3 regions of the Virgibacillus proomii genome follow, and region 3 is predicted to be linked to each of the others. Evidence: predicted binding sites of a transcription regulator. Region 3 holds the regulator's gene; each other region holds the start of a gene.
What was found. Region 3 encodes Rex, which represses fermentation and respiration genes when NADH is low (regulators of the CRP and FNR family bind a similar motif). Its sites were predicted from a motif close to TTGTGAAATATTTCACAA; they were not measured.
Positions count from the first base shown of each region.

Region 1 (5,493 bases), on a different contig from region 3:
AAAAATATCACGCTTTGTCGTTATAGTAAGTGGTGTAGTGGGTATTGCTATTTCATTAGCATCTGGTTCGATTATTTATAATATAGTAAGTTTTGCATGGACGGGAGTGGGTAACACATTCTCTGCGGTCATCCTATTAACTTTCTTTTGGAAGAAGACGTCTGGGGCAGGTATAATCGCTACGATTATTATTGGATTTATCAGCTCTATACTATGGTCGATCTCCCCGTTAGAAGCAATTATATCTGCCAAAGCTGCAACATTTTTTATCTGTCTCATTGGAGGTATTATTATAAGCTTGTGTTACCCTGAAAACAGTCCATAATTTTCAAAAAATTATTCTCTAACATTGGAAAATCTATTTCCGATTCTTAGAGCATAGTAATGGCCTGATACAACTTTTTAATAACCGACTTGTTTAATGATAATTTAAGATAGAAAAGCCCACAGACAAAGGAGCGTCTGCTAATGTTAATCCATTGTTCTTTTTTCAATTCTCAGCATAGCCCCGATAGTAAAGGTTCTTTTGGGTTCTTTAATAGGGGCTAGTTAAAGAAAGGTTTTGAAATACGAAAATCATACGTTCACCGCAATTTTCACTAGTCAAGAAGGGTGTGAAACACCCTATACCACAATTTTTATTAACCAAACAAGTTCCATATAAGTATGTTAAGCTTCTCAATTACATATTGGCATTAAATTAATGGAAATTCGATTTCTCGTTAAAGGATGTTTTTCCAATTTCGTTATTTTATTGTTGCGATTCAGGCATATGCTGAAGAAAAAATCTCTTGGAATAAAAGAGACTGGAACAAAACGAAAACAGCTGGTTAAAAAACGAACCATAATCGTCCTTGTACTATAGGAAAGTATAAAATTTTAGGGTTTATAGTATAAGAAAAACTACGGCTTACGCCAAGTCTTTCTAAACACAAACAAACCGAACAATTCATTTATAATTGTTCGGTTTGTGCTATTTAGTATTTACTTATCTCCCAGCACTTTTTTCATTTATTAACTTCCAACAGGCCAATCAAAAGGAGGAGACCCAGGTGGAGAGTTTTGAATAATATCGATAAACGGTACGGTGTAAGCAAATAAAATAAGAGCAACCGTGATACAGATCCAGAGCTTCCAGTTTTCCATAAATTTTGGTGTTGGCTGAGCGTCTGGTTCTTCCTCACCAACTGGAAATTCTTCCACTCCTTTTGGAGCAAAAAAGGTTAATTTGATAAAAATATACACCATCAAAATAACGCCAATAAATAGAATCGTACCACCAATAGCTTGAGCAATTTGATAACCAATCCATTCAGAAGCCTGTTCTGTTCCTCCATATTCCGAATAGGAGGAACGTCTAGGACCACCAAGCAAACCTTGAATATGCATAGAAGTTGACATAATTGCCATTCCTACAACCCAAATAATGGATTGAATAATTCCTAATTTATTGATGGATTTGGTTAGTTTTCTGCCGGTCAAATGTGGAATTAACCAATAGGCAACCCCAAAGAAAGTTAAAATAACAGTTGTAGCAACCGTCAGATGAAAATGCCCGGTAACCCACATCGTATTATGAACAACAGCGTTCATTTGATGTGAAGCATTAATAATTCCTCCGGCACCTCCAGGGATAAGCGCAAGCATACCGAGCATAGGAGCTAAGAACCGTACATCCTTCCATGGCAAATGTTTAAACCAGCCAAATAGTCCTTTGTGACCTTTCTTACGGCCAGTGATCTCAAATGTTGCAAATAAAGAAAATGCGGTCATTAAGGTTGGTACCACTACCATAAAGGTGAGTACAACTTGGATGAATTTCCAAACCGGATCAATTCCCGGCTCCGTAAGCTGGTGATGGAAACCAACGGGAATGGAGAAGAACAAAAATAAAATAAACGATAGTCTAGCTAATGAATCGCTAAAAATTTTCCCACCAATAATTTTGGGAATAATTGCATACCATGCCATATAAGCTGGCAATAACCAAAAATAAACAAGCGGATGGCCAAAGTACCAAAACAATGTCCTGCTTACTAATACGTTAATTGTTTCGGCATACCCTAGTGACCACGGGATAAATTGCACAAGAACCGAAGTTGCTACACCAAGTGAGGCAATAATCCACATAATCATATTAATCGTAACCATAAAAGCTAAAAGTGGCGACTTCTGTCCGGGATGTGCTTTTTTCCATACATAGAGCTGACGAAAATTAACCATTCCTGCAAACCAAGTACCAACAATTACTAGGGCCAAGCCGATATAAAATAAAGGATGTGCTTTCAATGGTGCGTAAAAAGTATATAGAACACTTGCCTTTCCTAATAAAATCATTGTGGCTGTTATGATAGTACCAATTAGCATTATCCAAAAGCTAATCCATGCTACTTGTCTTTGCTTTTGAGATATTCCCACTGTTTTTCCCATTAGAGAAAATTGAAATCCAATGATAAAAAATGTAGTTAAAACGAGTGCTAATATAACTCCGTGAACAGTTAAAACTTGGTAGTAATCAATTCCCCAGGGTAATGTGATCGTACCAGAACGAACAAGTGTTTGTAAAAATCCCATCAATCCGCCGATTAGTAAAGAAATAAATGTAACATACATAAAGGACATATAAAGTTTTGCCTCTTTGTTGGAAAAAGGGAAAAGCTTTGGTGCCTCATTGATTACCTTAAATGTCTTTGGTAAAGCCATTATTCAACCACCTCCACAGTAGCAAACATTAAATGATGACCAACACCACAGTATTCATTACATACAACGGTATATTCACCAGGCTCTTTTAGAACTGTTTCCATTTGGCTTATATACCCTGGCTCAACCATCATATTGACATTGGTACCAGTAATATTAAAACCATGGATAACATCCTTCGTCGTTATTTGAAACAATACCGTAGAGCCTTTAGGAATTGTTATTTTTCTGACTGGATTTCCTTCATTGTCTAATCCAAAATCATAATTAAATGCAGAAGCAACCATATTAACGATATACTTATTATCTTCTACTTTGGTTAAGCCGAGATTTTCTTGTTTAAACGCTTCATGTGCTTCAATATTTTTTGGATCAATGGTCGCCCCGTGGCTCTGTGGATGTGTTCCTTTCCAAAATGCCCCAAATCCTAGAATAGTTAAAAAAAGTGCTAATGAACCAACTCCAAATACAAGCCAGATTTTCTCATATTTATGAAAATGCATTCCCATCACTCCCCTTATCTTTAACCTTACCGATCAATAAAAATATAAAATACGCTGAACCATGCGACGATAATAAATAGACCTAGTAGGAATACCGAGATTAGCGTACCTTTTAAATTGGGCTCTTTATGCTGTTGCTCAGACTTTTTCTTTTTGTTCATCGTACTCATGTTAACCCCCTCCTTTTGATGAGAATTCCGACCTAGTTCCATTATACAAAGGAAAATAGTAAAAAAAGGTGAATTGATAACGTTTTCATAATTTGTTCATTTATCTAATTGTTCGTTGATATGGCAATTTTACATACTTTTTTGTTTGGAAAGTTTTTGACAAAATTTTAACGGAATCGTTACTAATTATTGTCTTTTTAATAAAGGCTACGGTTAAAACGAGGAAAAAGTTGTTTGTTTTGAGAACGGAAGGAAAGGGATTTATAGAGTTAAAAGTGGTTGACAGGGGAAAGATATGCTAATCAATGAATTCCATTACTTATTCGTGAAATATCCATTTGGTGATAATTTGATCAATGTATAAAATAAAAACTAGATAAGAATATGTATTAGATTAGCAGTAGCTTATTACAAGCTCCTTACTAATTAAGGTTGTTTTTATTTTCTTAACAGTCTTCATATTATCTTTCTTTCATTCTGCAAATACGCCTTTATTTCTGTCCTACCTCTCTGTTTTGGATATCGTAATTGCATAGACAGTTTCATTACGTCCGGGCTCTAAATGTTCATTAAATTCTTGGGTAATTCCCTAGTATATTATGCATCGTAAAAGGAATGAATAGCTGAAGAGGGGAGAGAAGTTTTTAGAAACGTATCATTTTTGGAGAGACTGGATCGATTTTAATCTTTACTTTTGTCATTACTTTTTTCATTGCAATAAAATTCATGAAAGGAAAATCCTAATAAAACAATTGCTGTGTGGATGTAAAGAAACAGGGGAAACAAGTTTACTTAAGAAGATAAAAAAGATTACTTCACATCTTTGGTTCGACGGTTTTTCTCAACACATTGATGGCCGTGATTTATTGGCCTTCTTCATGTACCTGGTAACTTCCCACACCAAACTGCCACTCATTACTTTCTAGGAAGACCAAAAATGGATCCATAAAAGTATTGTGTCCTAATCTCCGTCAATGCACGGAAATACCGTCTATATTTAAGTCTTTTCACTATCTTTTTATGATGCTACTTTATTTAAGTACATAATTAACGCTTAGCTAATAAGACTGTGCTAGTAAGCTTGTATTATCCTTTCATCCTTTTAGCTATATACATAAATGGTGTGTCGACTAACGCTACAATAAATTTAATGATATACGTAGTAAAAAAGATTTCCATAAAAACATTAGTCGGATAAGTTCCGTAAAAGGCAATCGTACAAAACACAATCGTATCCAATAATTGACTTATGCCAGTACTGCCGTTATTTCTGATCCACAAATGTCGATCAGACGGAAATAATTTTCTTATTTTATCATACATCCAGACATCAAAAGATTGACTGATTAAATAAGCAGCAAGACTACCGGCAGCAATGCGAGGAATTAAATTAAATATCGTTGCCAGTGCTTCATGGGCAACATCATCTGCACTAGGCTCAAATGCCAGTGTACCCTGCATTAATAACGTCATTGTTACTAAGGTTGCAAACCCCATCCAAACAGCTTTTTTTGCTTCTGCTTTACCATATTTTTCGTTAATAATATCAGTCGCTAAATAAGCCGTACCATATAAAATATTACCAAGAGTTGCCGTGAACCCGATCAGATCAACTGTCTTTAATACTTGGATATTGGCTAAAATTGTTGCCATACCAATCCATATATAAAGACCAGTTCTACCAAACCATTTATAAAAAAGAAGTAGTAGTGTGAAGTTTACGATTGCAAGTATAATCCAAATAAGTTCATTAGCCAATAAAATTCCTCCTTAGTTTTGATGACGAGGGGGGGTTCTCGAACCGTGAAAATACAACAGCTATTATACCGAAGCAAATGAACAAAACGCAAGGAAGCTTGACTTTTTTCCTAAAAATCTTTCAAGCATAAATAAAAGGAAGGTTTGAAATGAGAAGCCGTACTTTATGAACATATGACAGGTTTATCAAACAAAGATAAAACATAAACAACAAAGAAGTATACGATAGGGAGATTTTAACCTTGTTTGTTCATACTTTAAAATAAAAAGGAAAATGCCAAGCTCGCCATCGACAAGGATGGACCTAAACTCGCAGGAAGGAGATCGAAGTTTATTCGTTGCTCGATCACTTAAATTCC
Region 1 covers NZ_FUFN01000010.1:1,995,232-2,000,724, reverse strand. The annotation lists gene BN1066_RS16730 (sodium/proline symporter) at 1-325, shown strand, start outside; gene BN1066_RS16725 (b(o/a)3-type cytochrome-c oxidase subunit 1) at 1,015-2,622, opposite strand; gene BN1066_RS16720 (cytochrome c oxidase subunit II) at 2,703-3,206, opposite strand; gene BN1066_RS16715 (cytochrome c oxidase subunit 2A) at 3,233-3,376, opposite strand; gene BN1066_RS16710 (queuosine precursor transporter) at 4,463-5,134, opposite strand.
Region 1: BN1066_RS16715 (cytochrome c oxidase subunit 2A) is a predicted target of Rex. The motif match lies at 3,522-3,539, and genes of this name have one in related genera.

Region 2 (5,493 bases), on a different contig from region 3:
TTTAGCCAGCCCAACTTATCTTGACCAAAAGATACTATGATGAGAAGATTGATTGAATTTAATACATAATTTTAGGGATGAAGGTAAAGTGCGCCAAATTAGATGAAGAAGTGTTGGAAATAGACAGATTGGGCTCACAGAAAATGTTGGCTCACCTTGGTCTGTCCAAATTGATTATGTGGTAGTGCTTAAGTACAAGCCGATGATGGGGGTAGGATATTGTGAAGGTGCTGATACAATCAGTTGGAAAAAATGGGTGTGATATTAAAAGGATGGAACAGTCACTTTACAGTATCCATAAGAAAGACCCAAATGATTTTTTGGTCATAGCTTAAATTCCTAATCAATGACCTGAAAATAGCACGCAAACTAGCAAAAAGTAAACCAATTCATAATGCTGTATCGTATTTCTTTGTTGTCCTGCTTCTCCAACTCTTATGTAAAATTCTTAAAATTAACCGCGTAGAAAAATGTACTTGGTATACTTATTGCAGCTCAACACGTTGCCATTTCAAGCTTTACCGTAAAGGATTATTAAAACAATTCGTACGGTGAGTAAAAGTACGTATAATATTTATTCTAAAAATGGTGAAAATGGTTATGTAACGCTTATACATTATAAAAGCAAACAGAAGACTTCATGTAGGGAATTACATAGTGAAACTATTCCATTTTTTGCTTCTTGTTATTGTTTCATTATGAATTAATATAGTTTACAAGGCAGTTAAAATTCACAAGGAGGACAACACCAATGAATATCATACAAAAGACAGAAGCTGCGATAAAAAATGCGGTAGGTCAATCTATTTTAAGAGCCAAATTAGTGGTTCAAGAGTCCGATACTCCGCCAATTCTGTTGGAAAAACCGAGTAATGAACAGCATGGGGATTACGCTACAAATATCGCTATGCAGTTAACTAAAGTAGCTAAACAGCCCCCAAGAGAAATAGCTCAGGCTATTATCGATCATTTGGATTTGCAAGGTACACATATTCGTAAAATGGAAATTGCCGGGCCTGGATTTATCAATATCTTTATGGACAGTGATTATTTAATACCATTGCTCCCTCATGTTTTGCAAACGCGAGAAGATTATGGTAAGCATCCAAAAAAAGGTATGCGAATTCAAGTAGAATTCGTTTCTGCCAATCCGACTGGAGATCTTCATTTAGGACATGCGCGCGGTGCAAGTTATGGGGATGCACTCTGTAACGTATTAGAAGCAGCTGGATATGAGGTAGAGCGTGAGTATTATATTAATGATGCCGGAAATCAAATTCATAATTTAGCTCTGTCTGTAGAAGCACGTTATATGCAAGCATTAGGACTAGAAGCAGAGATGCCGGAAGATGGCTATTACGGACAGGATATTATTCAGATAGGGGAAGAATTGGCTACTGAAGAAGGCGATACGTGGCTCCATCAATCGAAGGAAGAACGTTTAGCGTATTTTCGCCAATATGGATTAGAGTATGAATTGAAAAAGATTGAAAACGATTTGCAACGATTTCGGGTCAAATTTGATAACTGGTTTTCGGAAATATCTTTATATAAGGAAGGAAAAGTAAATCAGGCTTTGGATAAAATGCGCAAATCCGGTGAAATATACGAAAAAGACGGCGCAACCTGGTTTCGGACAACAAAATATGGGGACGATAAAGACAGAGTGGTCATTAAATCAGATGGCAGTTATACGTACTTAGCTTCGGATATCGCATATCATAACGATAAGCTGGAGCGGGGTTTTGATAAGCTGATTAATGTTTGGGGAGCCGATCACCATGGGTATGTTCCGCGGATGGAGGCAGCGATTCAAGCGTTAGGGTATCCAAAAGATACATTAGAAACAGCCATTATTCAGATGGTGAACCTATTTGAAGATGGAGAAAGAGTGAAAATGAGTAAGCGATCCGGGAAGGCGTTAACGCTTCGTCAATTAATGGAAGAGGTTGGAGTAGATGCGATGCGCTATATGATGAATACACGTTCCTGTGACACGCATTTAGATTTTGACATTAACCTTGCACGTTCACAATCAAACGAAAACCCTGTTTACTATGTACAGTACGCACATGCACGGATTTGTACACTATTAAATAAAGCAAAAGTAGCGGGGTATTCTTATACGGAGTACGATGCTTCCCTGTTACAGTATTCTAGTGAGAAGGAATTATTAAAGATGCTGGGGGAATTTCCACAGCTTGTGTTAGATGCAGCAGAGAAACGAATACCGCACAAAATAACGCAATATGCTTTTGACTTAGCTTCCGCATTACACAGTTTCTATAACGCAGAAAAAGTGTTGGATGAAACACAATTAGCCTTAACAAAGGCTCGTTTGGCATTGTTGGAAGCTGTTAAAATAACGATTGACAATGCGCTCCGTCTAATTGGTGTGCATGCTCCAGAACAAATGTAAAACGTAAAGATTAAAAACCGCCTTAGTTGTGAAAAGTTCACCAACTAAGACGGTTTTTTTGTGTCTAAATTTAGATAACAAAATAGCCTCTATAATGTAAAAGAAAAAGAAAGTTATTGAATTAAGGTAGATGGTAAAAAAATACACCATTTTTTCGAAAGGGTATTTTTTATTCTATTTACCCTAATTACCATTTGTTATAAATAAAAGCAAGAAAATAATCGTGTATGATTTAACAAATCCCTTTATAAACAATGAATAACTGTTTGTGATCTGTTTATACTAACACCAAGACAAACCATGTATTTAAGTCGTACAGGAGTGCATGAGATTTAATTGTTGACAAGTTTAGATTTTAATGATGAAAATTAGTTTTTTTATGATATGAGGAGGTATTTAAATGAAGCAACCATTACAAGTTACGTCGGAAATTGGTGAGCTGAAATCCGTATTGTTACATCGTCCAGGTAAAGAAATTGAAAATTTAACCCCTGATTATTTAGAGCATTTGTTATTCGATGATATCCCACATTTACCAATGATGCAAAAAGAGCATGATTATTTTGCAGCGACGTTACAAAATAGAGGAATTGAAGTGTTATATTTATCGAATTTAATGACGGAAGCGCTTCATACAGAAGAGTTAAAAAAGCAATTTGTTATGGATGTATTGAAGGAATCTAATATCCATGGCGGTGGTTCTCAAAAAGTAGCTGATTATTTATTGTCCTTTGATACAGAAGAGATGGTAAAAAAAGTGATGGCAGGTGTACGAAAATCAGAAATACCGTTGGAGAATAGAAAGCATCTATATGAATTGTTAGATAATCATTATCCATTTTATTTAGATCCAATGCCTAATCTTTATTTCACCCGAGATCCAGCAGCAACGATAGGAAATGGTTTAACCATTAATACAATGAGGGAAGTTGCCAGGAGACGAGAATCTCTGTTTATGAGTTATATCATCCGTCATCATCCAAGATATGCGGAGTCTGATATACCTATTTGGTTGGATCGAGATTACCCTTGTCCGATAGAAGGCGGTGATGAGCTAGTTTTAAGTAAAGATACAATTGCAGTTGGAATAAGTGCAAGAACAGCAGCAAAGGCAATAGAACAACTAGCGATTAATATTTTTAAACGACAAACAGATATAAAACGCGTCGTTGCTGTGGAGATCCCAAAATCAAGAGCGTTTATGCATTTAGATACGGTATTTACGATGGTTGATTTCGATAAATTTACCATTCATCCTGAAATACAGAATAAAGATGGAGAAATGGACATTTATATTCTGGAAAAAGGAGAAGAAGAAGATACTGTAAAAATAACGCATAAAACGAATTTGTTGGAAACATTAAAAGAAGTATTAGGGCTAAAGGATGTGACTTTAATTCCATGTGGTGGCGGAGATGTCATTGCTGCACCGAGAGAACAATGGAATGATGGTTCCAACACATTGGCCATTGCTCCTGGTGTAGTTGTCACATATGACCGCAACTATGTGTCTAATAAATTGCTTCGCGAACATGGTATTGAAGTAATTGAAGTAATTAGCTCCGAATTATCCAGAGGTCGTGGCGGCCCCCGTTGCATGAGTATGCCTTTATCAAGAAAAGATATAGGAACGGATAGTTAAAAATAATGTGTTAAGTGCTTTCATAGCCGTGTATATCCTCATAAGCTGGACCATTCAAGAAATCACTGCTAGTGAACATTCAGATCCTTGGCATACTAGTGAAGATTACAACAAGGATGTATACGTAGATAATCTTTTTTATGGAATATAAAAACTATAGGTGAATGGCTACTTAACCAACAAGTAATTACCATTATTTAGAATAAAATAAAAAAATTAGGAGGATGGAAATGGGAACAAAATTAACGGATCAATTAACAGGCAGACATTTTTTGACTTTAAAAGATTTTACAGAAGACGAAATAAATTATTTGCTTGATTTAGCAGCCGACTTAAAAGAAAAGAAAAAAGCAGGCATTCCGCATCACTATATGAAGGGGCAAAATATTGCCTTATTATTTGAAAAGCCATCAACTAGAACGCGATGTGCTTTTACAGTTGCTTGTATTGATTTAGGGGCTCATCCAGAGTATCTCGGAAAAAACGATATTCAATTTGGTAAGAAAGAGTCGGTTCGTGATACGGCGATTGTATTGGGAAGAATGTTTGACGGCATAGAATTCCGTGGATTTGATCAGGAAACCGTAAATGGTTTAGCAGAACATTCAGGTGTACCAGTTTGGAATGGTTTGACAAATGAATTTCATCCAACACAAATTCTTGCTGATTTATTAACCATTAAAGAACATCTTGGACATTTAAAAGGAGTTAAGTTCGTTTACGTTGGTGATGGCAGAAATAATATGGGTAACAGCTTATTAATAGGTGGAGCAAAAGTTGGGATGGACGTTCGGATCTGTTCTCCAGAAGTGTTATTTCCTGACCAAGATATAGTCACTTACGCGGAGGAAGTGGCTAAAGATTCTGGAGCAAAAATTACGATTACTTCTGATATTGATGAAGCTGTTTCTGGAGCAGAAGTCATCTATACAGATGTTTGGGTATCCATGGGGGAGGAGGATAAATTCAAGGAACGAATTGATTTACTTTATCCTTATCAAGTAAATAAAGAAATGCTTGAAAAAACAGGTAATAAAGATGTGATGTTTCTCCATTGTTTACCAAGCTTTCATGATTTAAATACAGAGGTTGGACGAGATATATATGAAAAATTTGGTCTTAAAGAAATGGAAGTAACAGATGAAGTTTTTCAAAGTAAAAACTCATTTGTTTTTGACGAAGCAGAAAACAGGTTGCATACGATTAAAGCTGTGATGGCTGCAACCAATGGGACTGTAAACAGCTGAAGAAAGGAGGATTTACGAGAAGAGGAGGTGTAGAGAATGAGTGAAGACGAAAAAAAGCTGGGTCTAGTTGCGTTAATCGCACTTGTTGTCGGTTCCATGGTTGGCGGAGGAGCGTTTAACTTAGCAGGAGATATTGCGCTCGGATCGAATGCCGGATCTGCCATTATCGGCTGGATCATTACGGG
Region 2 covers NZ_FUFN01000010.1:708,845-714,337, forward strand. The annotation lists gene argS (arginine--tRNA ligase) at 752-2,419, shown strand; gene arcA (arginine deiminase) at 2,820-4,061, shown strand; gene argF (ornithine carbamoyltransferase) at 4,292-5,308, shown strand; gene arcD (arginine-ornithine antiporter) at 5,345-5,493, shown strand, end outside.
Region 2: arcA (arginine deiminase) is a predicted target of Rex. The motif match lies at 2,641-2,658, and genes of this name have one in related genera.

Region 3 (5,493 bases):
TTGGTTCGTCTAAGATCAATAGATTTGCTTTTTGCAACATTAATTTAGCTAATGCCAATCGTGCCTTTTCCCCACCACTTAGTGCTTGCACAGGCTTTAACACATCATCCCCTGAAAAAAGAAAGTTTCCCAATACAGTACGTATATCTTTTTCGTTCATCGTTGGGTAATCATCCCATAGTTCCATCAGCACTGTCTTGGTGGAATGTAAGTCTGCCTGTTCTTGATCGTAATAACCGATTTGAACGTTTGTACCTAGCTGAACGCTACCTTGACTAGCTTTAAGTTTACCAATAATTATTTTTAAAAGCGTCGTCTTTCCTACCCCGTTTGGTCCAACAAGAGCAATTCGCTCGCCTCGATTTATTTGTAAATGGACGTGTTGAAATAAGTATTCCTGTTCACCTGGGTAGCAAAAGGCAAGCTCGTTTACTTTCAGCACATCATTTCCACTGCGCCGATTAATTTGAAATGAAAAAGCAGCAGAGGCCTCATCTCCAAGGGGACGATTCAGCTTCTCCATTTTTTCTAACTGTTTACGTCTACTCTGAGCACGCTTTGTGGTAGAAGCGCGCACAATATTTCGCTGAATAAATTCTTCCATTTTTTTAATTTCTGTCTGTTGCTTTTCATATTCTTTTAATTCTCTTTCAAAATCAAGCGCCTTTTGTTCTAAGTATTTACTATACGTACCAATATAGCGCTTAGTTTGGTGACGTGCTATTTCATAAACGATGGATACGGTTTTATCCAGAAAATAACGATCATGTGATACCACTACAACGGCACCAGGGTAGCCAATTAAGTAGTTTTCCAGCCAGTTTAATGTCTCAATATCTAAATGGTTTGTTGGCTCGTCCAAAATGAGTAATTTCGGCTTTTTTAGCAGTAGTTTTCCTAGCGAAAGACGTGTTTTCTGTCCACCACTTAATGTCTGGATTGGAGTGTCATAATCAAATTTATCAAATGCCAACCCTGTTAACACAGATTTCATTTCTGCTTCGTAAGTATAACCACCATTTTGTTCAAATGTATGTTGAAGATGATCATATTCATGTAATAACTTTTGATAGGCTTCTTCTGTTTGGTTTCCAGCTTGTTGCATCTGCTTTTCCAGCTTCCTTAGTTCAGCTTCTTGCTTACGTAATTCAGAAAATACATCAAGCATCTCTTGCCAAATCGTTTTTTCCGATTCTATCCCCACGTGCTGTGATAAATAACCAATTGTTAAACCTTTTGGCATGATTAATTCGCCTTGATCATAGCTCAATTCTCCAGCCATGATTTTCAGCAATGTCGATTTACCAGAACCGTTTCTGCCTACAATTGCAATTCGATCATTGTCTTTTACTTCTAGTTTTATATTTGATAAAATTTCATCAGCACCAAAAGATTTATAAAGCCCATTTATTTGCATTAATATCATATAATGTTCACCTCATCTCCCCTAGTGTATCTTACTTTACTAAATATAATCAATATAATTGTGAACTAGGTCACGACTTATTTCCAGTTTTCTGCTAGAATAGAAATATGGATCTAGTATGTATGACTTAAATTTTATTTTGTGAGATTTTTTTATCTTACAAATGATAAAGCAGAAAGTAGAAGGAAGAACAAAATTACCACAGCGTGATGCAGGTGGAACTTGATTACGTCCGTCTCGATTAACAGAAGATACTTTCATGGTAATATCGAAAGAGACTTCTATTGTGAAAATTTGCTTAAATAGAGAACATAGTAGAGTGAGCAATTATGGTATTCTATTACTAGAGGGGGGTAAAAACTTCTTGTATACCAAATGCTTTATTAAGCGTGCAGGCTTAAAATGAATGAAGATTCATTTCGTATTTTTATTCTTTAGCATACGAAACACAAGTAAAAGTATAGGACTCTGAATAAACCGTCCTGTTTTAAGTAAGAAATTTAGTTTGTAAAAGAATTACATTATTATGTAAGCGATACATAATAGAGTAATTCCTAAAAAATAGTTTCTTTTACATTTGTATGAAGATGCTTTATTTTAAAGTGAAAGATTATACAAATCTAACGAAAAGGAGAAGAAAAAGAATGATGGAACAAAACAAAATACCTCAAGCAACTGCAAAACGATTGCCCCTGTATTATCGATTTATTAATAATTTAAACCACCAAGGAAAGAAGCGTGTGTCTTCTAAGGAGCTTAGTGATGCAGTAAAAGTTGATTCGGCCACAATCCGGAGAGACTTCTCTTATTTCGGTGCATTGGGCAAAAAAGGATATGGATATAACGTAGAATACTTACTTGAATTTTTTCGTAAAACTCTAGATCAAGATGAAGTAACGGAAGTAGCCCTGATTGGTGTTGGTAATTTGGGTACTGCTTTTTTACATTATAACTTTATGAAAAATAATAATATTAAAATCAAAATGGCTTTTGATAGTGACCCTGAAAAAGTTGGTAAGACGATTAGCGATGTTCCAGTATACCACATCGATGAATTAGAGCATAAATTAGGAGATATTCATGTTGCCATTCTTACGATCCCAGCAGGTGAAGCTCAAGGAATGACAGAACGTTTAGTAGAACATGGTATCGAGGGTATTTTGAATTTTACTCCTGCACGAATTACGGTACCTAAGCATATTCGTGTTCACCATATTGATTTAGCAGTAGAGCTGCAAGCACTTGTGTATTTCTTAAAGCATTATCCATTAGTGACAGAAGAAGATGAGGAAGCAAAATAAAGTTATTTATTCTTGAAGATAATGGAGAAAATCTAATTAGTTGACGATAAACTAGAATAGTCATGCTAAATAGATATGCAGTTATTAATCGTTATAATGTTTTATTATCTAGGAAGGAATTTATATTTGTTTTAGAAGATCTGCCGTTTGTACGGGTCGCTAACCGCGCCCCTGAACTTTTGTTCTTACTACATACGAATTGATTTTCCTTGTAGTAAATATAGGAAAAAATAAGAAGAAAGAATAGAGCTGTTAACCGCTATTCCTTCTTCTTATTTTTATAGCGAAAATGAATGGACAACAGACGAATAGTGACTCCTATTTCAAGCGTCGCAAAAATTGCTAGTACAATGGTTGTGATATTCCAAACTGTTTCTTCTACACTTAAAATAGCAATATAGGTAAAGAATATGCCCATTATAAAATAAATAATCCCCATTGTTTTGGGTGAAATTTTCATGTTAAAGCCTCCAAAAATAAAAACATTTATCGATATGATTTTGTCATAACCCTTTCCAAAAGAAAACATGATAATAGGTTTAACCATATTGTTCGTATTTAAAAGAATCAAGCTGTTTCTTACACTATAGGAAAGTATAAAACTTTAGGCTTATACCGTATGTAAGGTGCCGTAAGACTCCCACTTCAAGAGCTTGAGTTCGTGCAAAGGGTGTAAGTGGGAGAAAACGGCACCTAAATGCCCGATTGGTTCAAGGGCCTTTAGGTCATACCCTTGTGGTACTAACATTCCGTGTTCCACGAAATGAAGTTTCACTTTATCGTATAAGAAAAAAGATAGCTTTCTAAAATATTGAGTGCTAGTGGATAAGAAAGGTGCTAAAGCTATATTTAGTAAAAACATCTACACCTTTTCATCTTTGTTTATCAACATAAAGCTTAATAACGATGAAATAAAGAACGTTTTGCTTGGTAATGTTGGAATGTCAAGTAGAATTACTTAAAAAAAGTATATATAATCGCTTTATAAATGTAGGATGGTCTGCAACTTATTTAATTGTCGTTCAATTTCTGCAGGATCCATATTGTATTGTGAGATAACAACAAAAGCGTTCATAGCCATGTGAGCAATAATTGGCACTATGATACGTTTTGTCTCTACATATAGATAAGCGAATACTAAGCCCATAGAAGCATATACCAAAATATGTTGAGGTTCACGGTGGATAAATCCAAAAATCACTGCTGATAAGATTGCTGCAATTAAGAAATTTGTTCGCTTATATAATGTACCAAAGATGATTTTTCGAAAAATAATTTCTTCCAATATTGGTGCTGCAAAAATTGGAATAATCATAAATAACGGTGTCGCTCTTGTAATGTCCATGATCGCTTGGGTGTTTTCCGATCCTGGTTTAATTCCAAATACCATTATTTGAATGAAATTGGCTAAGAATTGAGCGAAGAAAGCCATAAACACTCCTAAAATTGTCCAGAGAATCAGCTGCGTTTTAGAAAAACGGTCACGCTGATGAAGACCTTCTTTAATATCAGGCTTCATCAAGAGCAGTACAATAATAACCCCTAATATAAAACTAATTATGGACCAATAGCTTACAGCTTCCACTTTAGTAACAGGAAATAATTTATACAATATCGGGGCGAAAACAACTCCGGAAAATTGCATAAGGATATAACTGATAATGACCCACCAATATCTTTTTGGCAAAATAAAACGACTCCTTTTTCCTGTACGTTATCCAAAGTATAAAATTTTTTGTACAGATTGATTTCAACGTTGTAAAAATTATATGTTTTCACATAAGTAACTATATGTTTTGGTCTTTGATCTTCTATAAATAAATGAATTTGTTCAAAGATAACAAGCGATAAAATCGTAGCAATATTAAACAGAACAGGTAAGTTTTAATGTAAAGAAGATGTGTAGTTTTGATAACGGCATAAGTTTAAAAAAACGATTGTAATACGTGTATTATTAAACACATCTTAATCAAGCTGCATCAGTTGGGTGCCATTCAGCATTCATAGCATCCCCCAATAGTTTATGTTTGAATAAATTAGTCTATTAACGATAAAATGAATTTGTACATTTTATTTTATCATAAATCCTTCATGTCATATAATAGAATGATTTTATCAATAGATTTTTAAAGAGAACGTTTAACAGTTCATCAAAAATAGATATCGATTTTCATCTTACGTTAGACTGGATCAAACTTTAGTGCTAACGTTAAGGCGATTCAAGTAGAATTTATAATCCTTTTAAAGATGCCAATTTTTCCTTTTCTAATGGTTTTCGTATTTTAAAGGTCCGTGAGAGGATACATAATCTAAATGTCCAATTCATTCAGGAAGAAAGGATAAGGAAAACGACAACAGCGATACATCACGGTTTTTCAAGGACGATTATATCTTAGAACTCTGGCTTGATTAACTCTTGTTTAAAAAAATGCTTAAAATAAATAAAAAAATATGCTTTCATGCTTGCATTTTTTCCAATAATTATTTATCATATTAAGTGGAATTAGCACTCGACGGAATAGAGTGCTAACAAAACAAAAATGATAATAGAATTAAGGAGGCTTTCTACATGATTAAACCACTAGGAGATCGCGTTGTTATCGAGCTTGTCGAGCAAGAAGAGAAAACTGCAAGCGGTATCGTACTTCCAGACTCTGCAAAAGAAAAACCTCAAGAAGGAAAAGTTGTTGCAGTTGGTTCTGGTCGTGTAACAGAAAATGGGGAAAAAATTGCCTTGGAAGTAAAAGAAGGAGATCGTATCATTTT
Region 3 covers NZ_FUFN01000009.1:454,425-459,917, reverse strand. The annotation lists gene BN1066_RS04855 (ABC-F family ATP-binding cassette domain-containing protein) at 1-1,426, opposite strand, end outside; gene BN1066_RS04850 (redox-sensing transcriptional repressor Rex) at 2,074-2,727, shown strand; gene BN1066_RS04845 (YdiK family protein) at 2,987-3,187, opposite strand; gene BN1066_RS04840 (CPBP family intramembrane glutamic endopeptidase) at 3,710-4,414, opposite strand; gene groES (co-chaperone GroES) at 5,297-5,493, shown strand, end outside.